2 regions of the Megamonas sp. genome follow, and region 1 is predicted to be linked to the other one. Evidence: a T-box and tRNA genes for the amino acid it is inferred to sense, from the RefSeq annotation. Region 1 holds a T-box; the other holds one or more tRNA genes.
The links. A T-box is a leader RNA that pairs with one kind of tRNA and senses whether it is charged. The one in region 1 lies ahead of glyQ (glycine--tRNA ligase subunit alpha), so its partner is inferred to be a tRNA-Gly.
Positions count from the first base shown of each region.

Region 1 (3,429 bases):
ATTCATTATTTTTCCTCCTTAATTCAAACGTTCATATAAGAATATCTCACAGCGGACCGTTTGTTGCATACTAGGCTATTTTATCATATAAAAATGGGCTATGCAATATATTTTTTGGAGATTTTTCGAGAATTTGACAAATATTTTAGGATAATTTATATTAAAGGCAGAATATGAAAAAGGGAGCTTGTAGACAGGCTGAGAGGAAGTTGTGAACTTCGACCTATGACCTGATTTGGATAATGCCAACGTAGGGAAATATTAGTTTGATTACGTATTTTCAAGGAAATGGCATGGCTATTTCCTTTTTTTATTTTTAAATATTTTTATTTTTTATGAGGTGATTTTTTGTCTACATTTTTTACATCAACAAATAATTCTAGTTTTAATGTATCATTGATTTGGTTTGGTACAGCAGTTTCTGTGGCTGAAATCATGACAGGAACTTTTTTAGCACCACTTGGCATGAAAGATGGATTTTTAGCTATTTTAGTAGGTCATGTAATTGGCGGAATTATTCTTTATTTAGCAGGGATTATCGGTGCTAATAAACGTTGCAGTGCTTCTGAAAGTATTAATTTATCTTTTGGTAAGTTGGGTTCTGTTAGTTTCTCTCTATTAAATACTATTCAATTAATAGGTTGGACTTCTATAATGACCATCATTGGGGCACAAGCTTTCAATAAATTAATGGCATCTTTATGGAATATAGGAGAAAATACTATTTTATGGACAATTATCATAGGTCTTTTTCCTTGCATTTGGATTTTTAGTACAATGGATTTTGTAAGTAAGATAAATAAAGTAGTAATGCTTTGTTTATTGCTTGCTTCTTTATATTTAGGTTTTGGGGCGGTAGTTTCTGCAAATGAAGTGGTAACTTCCTTAGATGAAAGTATGAGTTTTGGCATGGCGGTAGAATTGAATATTGCTATGTGTTTATCATGGATGCCAGTTATTTCAGATTATACAAGAACACTTAAAAATCAATCTACAGGTACAGTGAGCTGTGTAGTGGCATATTGTTTTGGCAGTATTTTAATGTATACAATTGGTTTAGGTAGTGCTGTTCATTATGGTATAACAGATATTTGTGATATTTTTATGTTATCTGGATTGGGTGTTATTTCTTTAGTTGTTATTTTATTATCTACAGTAACAACTAATTTCATTACGATAAATTCTTCAAGTATTTGTTTAAATCATATCAGTAATCAATTAGATGTAAAATATACAGCATTTTTTGTATGTATAATTTCTACATTGCTTGCTATTTTCTTATCTATGGAACAATATGAAACTTTCCTTTATTTTATAGCAGCAACTTTTGCACCGTTATTTGCTATTGCTTTTTCTGAATATTTCTTTAGTCATAATATTTATCATCAAAATTCATTTATCACTGGTAAAAATTGTCTTTTATGGTTAATTGGTTTTATAGCTTATGAATTGTTGATTGATTATAGCACATTTATTGGGATTACTGTGCCAGTTATGTTAGCTATAGCCATTATTAATATTTTTGTTAATCAATTGATTGGGGCAAAAAAATTTAGTTTGAATAAGAAATATTAAAAGTATTTTATTATTTAGCCATAAATCTAAAAGTAAACAACATAAATATATTGACAAGGATTTTTTCTTTTGCTAGACTTTATGTACAGCAATGAACTAGAAAAGTAACTTTAATCAGCGAGTAGTGATGGTGTAAGACTACAAAAAGTGAATGGCGCTAGGGAGCTTTATAATAATAAATAACATTCTAAAGAGGACTTAAATATATTTAAGTCAATCAGGGTGGAACCGCGGGAATACATCTCGTCCCTGTAACATTTTGTTGTTACATGGGCGAGATTTTTTATTTTGTCGCCCATGAATATCAAGGAGGTATATTTATGACATTTCAGGAAATTATCCTGACTTTGCAGGAATTTTGGTCTAAGCAAGGCTGTATTTTAGCTCAACCTTATGACGTGGAAAAAGGTGCAGGTACTATGAACCCTTCTACATTTTTACGTGTACTTGGCCCTGAACCTTGGCATGTAGCATATGTAGAACCATCTCGTCGTCCAGCTGATGGTCGTTATGGTGAAAATCCTAACCGTTTATTCCAACATCATCAATTCCAGGTAATTATGAAACCATCTCCTGATAATATTCAGGAACTTTATTTACAGAGCTTAGCAAAACTCGGTATCAATGAAAAAGAACATGATATCCGTTTTGTTGAAGATAACTGGGAATCTCCAACACTTGGTGCTTGGGGTCTTGGTTGGGAAGTTTGGCTCGATGGTATGGAAATCACACAGTTTACTTATTTCCAACAAGTAGGTAGTGTTGATGTAAAACCTGTAGCTTCTGAAATTACTTATGGTCTTGAACGTATTGCAATGTATATTCAAGAAAAAGAAAATGTTTATGATATTGATTGGAATGGCACATACACTTATGGTGATGTATTCCATCAAAATGAATTTGAACAATCCACTTATAACTTTGAACTTGCAGATACTGCTCTTTTATTTGACCTTTTCGATAAATACGAAAAAGAAGCTGTTCGCGTAATTGAGCTTGGCTATGTTCATCCAGCATATGATTATGTATTGAAATGTTCTCATACATTTAACTTGCTTGATTCTCGTGGAGCAATCAGCGTATCTGAACGTACAGCGTTTATTTCTCGTGTACGTAATCTTGCTCGTCTTTGTGCTCAATGTTATTTAAAACAGCGTGAAGAACTCGGCTATCCTCTCTTGAAGAAAGGAGCAAAATAATAATGGCTAAAGATTTATTATTAGAAATTGGTACAGAAGAAGTTCCTGCTCATTTTATGCCAGGAATTTTAGCTCAATTAAAAGAAAAAGCAACTGCAAAATTTCAAGAAATGCGTCTTGATTTTGATGAAGTAACAACTCTTGGTACACCTCGCAGAACTGCACTTTTAGTAAAAAATCTTGCAGAAACTCAGCAAGGTGCATCTAGTGAATATAAAGGCCCATCTACTGCTATCGCTTTTGATAAAGATGGCAATCCTACAAAAGCAGCTATCGGTTTTGCTCGTGGCAAAAAAGTAGATGTTGCTGATTTAGTAGTAAAAGATGGTTATGTATATGCTGTTTCTAGTGAAGAAGGCAAACAGACTGTAGAACTTTTACCTACTTTATTAAAAGAATTAGTAGAAGGCTTGAATTTCCCTAAAAATATGCGTTGGGGCGATTTAGATTTCCGCTTTGTACGTCCACTTCGTTGGCTCGTAGCTTTGTATGATGAAGAAGTAATTGATTTTACAGTAGCTAATGTAAAATCTGGTCGCGTATCTCGTGGTCATCGTTTCTTAAGTGAAGGCGATTTCACAATCAATAAAGCAAGTGATTATGAACAAGCTTGTAAAGATGCATTTATTATTGTAGACCAAGAAAAACGTCGCGA
Region 1 is NZ_CFQVBI010000036.1:40,380-43,808, forward strand. It holds gene rplS (50S ribosomal protein L19) at 1-6, opposite strand, end outside; TPP riboswitch at 170-276, shown strand; gene AC5LAX_RS04720 (cytosine permease) at 349-1,575, shown strand; T-box leader at 1,658-1,829, shown strand; gene glyQ (glycine--tRNA ligase subunit alpha) at 1,896-2,774, shown strand; gene glyS (glycine--tRNA ligase subunit beta) at 2,777-3,429, shown strand, end outside.

Region 2 (3,429 bases), on a different contig from region 1:
TCCTAGTAAATAACTAAGATATATTCATATACTAACAAACTAATGCTTCTTTGTCAAAATTAAGAATTTATTTTTTCACAAAACTGCATATATTTACCAATTTTTTCTTCATATCCATTTGATGTTGGCATATAATATTTAGCATTTTTTATTTTATCAGGCAAATACTGTTGTTTCACTATATGATATGGATAATCATGAGCATATTTATAATCTACACCATGACCAAGCTTTTTAGCACCTTTATAATGACAATCTCTTAAATGTATTGGTACTTGCCCACAATCTTGACTTTTTACTTGCTCTATAGCTTTATCAATCGCTAAATAACTGGCATTACTTTTAGGCGCAGATGCTATATATGTTACTGCTTGTGCAAGTGGTATACGAGCTTCAGGCATACCCAAAAATTGAACAGCTTGCACTGTAGCCATAGCCAAAACTAAAGCTTGTGGGTCTGCATTTCCCACATCTTCGGAGGCACAGATAGCAATTCTTCGAGCAATAAAATTAATATCTTCACCTGCTACTAACATTCTTGCTAAATAGTGCAACGCCGCATCAGGGTCGCTTCCCCTCATACTCTTGATAAATGCCGATACTATATCATAGTGATTATCACCGTTTTTATCATACGTCTGAATTTTTTCACTGATAATACTTTCAATAATTTCTTTATTGATATTATGATTTTGCTCTAACGCCACATCGCCAGCTTGCTCTAATATATTCAAAGCCACTCTAGCATCGCCACCAGCATATTGAGCTATTATCGATAATATTTCATCATCATATTTAAATTCATATTTACCCAAACCGCGAACTTTATCTTCTAAAGCTACTTTTAAGATATCAATTAAATTTTGTTCATCTAATAATTCTAATTTTACTACACGAACTCTAGATAATAACGCATGATTTACTTCAAAATACGGATTTTCTGTAGTAGCACCAATCAAGATAATTCTACCATCTTCAACATAAGGCAATAATACATCTTGTTGAGCCTTATTAAAACGATGTATTTCATCTAAAAATATAATTGTACGTTTACGATAATATCTTCTATTTTCATCAGCTTTTTCAATGATTTTACGCACATCAGAGATACCAGCAGAAACCGCATTTAGTCGAGAAAAATCACTTTTTGTCATACCTGCAATCATTTTCGCAAGCGTTGTCTTTCCTGTACCTGGAGGCCCATATAAAATCATCGAAGGTATTTTATCTTCTTGTACCATTCTACGCAAAAATGATTTTTTACCCAGTATTTTTTCCTGTCCTATATATTCATCAAAATTACGTGGTCGCATTCTTTCAGCTAATGGACGATAGTCTTCATCCATCTCTATAGTATTTTCGCTTATACTTTCATTATTTTCACTAGCCATTGCTGAAAATAAGTCTAAATCTTGCATATTATTCTCCTGTTGAACCAAAACCGCCACTTCTTATAGTATCAACATTTTTTTCATCATCTATAGTTAAAAATTTATAAAAAATGGCTTGAGCTATTCTCATACCTTTAGTAATTTCTACATCTTCATCACCAAAGTTTATCAGACCAATCATTATATGACCTTCATTATCTTCATTGTTATAATAATCTGCATCAATAACACCTTGAGAATTTACTAAATTCAAATGCTTTTTAAAAGCTAAACTAGAACGAATATGTATACCTAAATATTCATCATCTTGCATATAAGCTTTTAATCCTGTTGCAATTACTGCCATTTGCCCAGCTTTTATAATTTTATCTTCAGCAGCTTCGATATCATAACCTGCTGATTTACTTGTTTTTCGAGTTGGTAAATTTATATGTTTATCTTTAAAATCACTCACTATTTCAAAACCACGATTACGCAAAAAAACAACTCCTTAAAATTATATTTAATATTTTTCATAGCTCAATATTTTATTATATAACAAAAAATGCACTGTGCAATCACACAGTGCATAATAAATTCATTTGGAGGCGGCACCCAGATTTGAACTGGGGAATAAAGGTTTTGCAGACCTCTGCCTTACCACTTGGCTATGCCGCCGTCTGGAGCGGAAAACGAGGCTCGAACTCGCGACCCTCACCTTGGCAAGGTGATGCTCTACCACTGAGCTACTTCCGCATTTGACGTTTTTTGTCTGCCGCTGTATCAGCGACATGTATTATTATATGCATAACAAAGTATTTTGTCAACAACTTTTTAAAAATTTTTTTAAAAAAGTTTTCAAAGCTCTAAAAAGCCTAATAAATAAGCTATTTCCCCATTATATAAAAATGAAAAAATAGCTTATTATTCAATATTTCTTAAAGAACTTCAGAAAAATATATTACTGTTACAGTATCATCTAAAGTAATTCGACGTTGATAAATATTTTCAAAATCTAAACGCAATCCTTCTAATGAATCAATTTCTGGATTTTGATGACCTAAATCTCTTGAAGTTAATTCAGCGAATTTTTTTACGCGAACTTTATCAATGATTGCTGTATACAATCTTTTTTTCACTTCATATTTTTTACCAGTAGTAATCCATACTATAGAACTTTCTGGATATTGATTGCGAACGTCTCCTAAGCGAACAGTACAATTTTTTTTACGTGACATAATCAATTCTTCATGTTTTTTTGCCTGAAAGTTTAATGCCATCATTATAATCAGCCTCCAATTTATAAAATATAATTTAATTCTTAAAATATTTAAAGATATATATTATATATTTTACTAAAATTTGTAAAAATCCTTTTTTCTTCTAAAATTTATTGTCTAACTTTATTGCGAATATGACTTTGTTAAGCTATTATATATTTTAACAATCAAGATTTTTATTAATTTATTTATTATATTTATATCACAAAACAAAATTTTAAAGAAAAGAGGGTAGCTATTGTTATTTTATAACAATTTTTATTATGCGTTCTCAAATCTTAAACTTATTAAAACAAAATGGCAACAAATTTTTATCCGGTGAATACTTAGCTGATACACTAAAAGTATCTCGAACTGCTATCTGGAAACATATAAAAGCACTACGTGATAGTGGCTATAATATTGAAAGTGTTCCTAGAAGTGGTTATCGTTTGATTGACTCTCCAGATTTATTATCAAGCGAAGAAATAAAATCTTCTCTTACCACTAAAATATTAGGTTCTGAAATTTTATATTTTGAAACTGTAGACTCCACAAATACCCAAGCAAAAAAAATAGCACTTCAAGGTGTTAAAGATGGTACTATCATCATCAGTGAAGAGCAAGGTGGTGGTAGAGGCAGATTATCTCGCTCTTTCTTTTCTCCTAAATATAAAGGGATTTGGTTTTCTGTCATTTTAAAACCAAAATTTTTACCTCAAGAAGCACCAAAATGCACATTGATGGCTGCTACTGCTATCACCAAAGCTATCGAAGATGTTACTGGTGTAAAAGTGGGT
Region 2 is NZ_CFQVBI010000035.1:5,458-8,886, reverse strand. It holds gene AC5LAX_RS04470 (replication-associated recombination protein A) at 60-1,418, opposite strand; gene dut (dUTP diphosphatase) at 1,420-1,869, opposite strand; tRNA gene AC5LAX_RS04460 (tRNA-Cys) at 1,974-2,048, opposite strand; tRNA gene AC5LAX_RS04455 (tRNA-Gly) at 2,052-2,126, opposite strand; gene AC5LAX_RS04450 (ASCH domain-containing protein) at 2,309-2,653, opposite strand; gene AC5LAX_RS04445 (biotin--[acetyl-CoA-carboxylase] ligase) at 2,914-3,429, shown strand, end outside.
Region 2: it encodes a tRNA-Gly, which carries the amino acid that the T-box ahead of glyQ (glycine--tRNA ligase subunit alpha) is inferred to sense. The anticodon was not compared.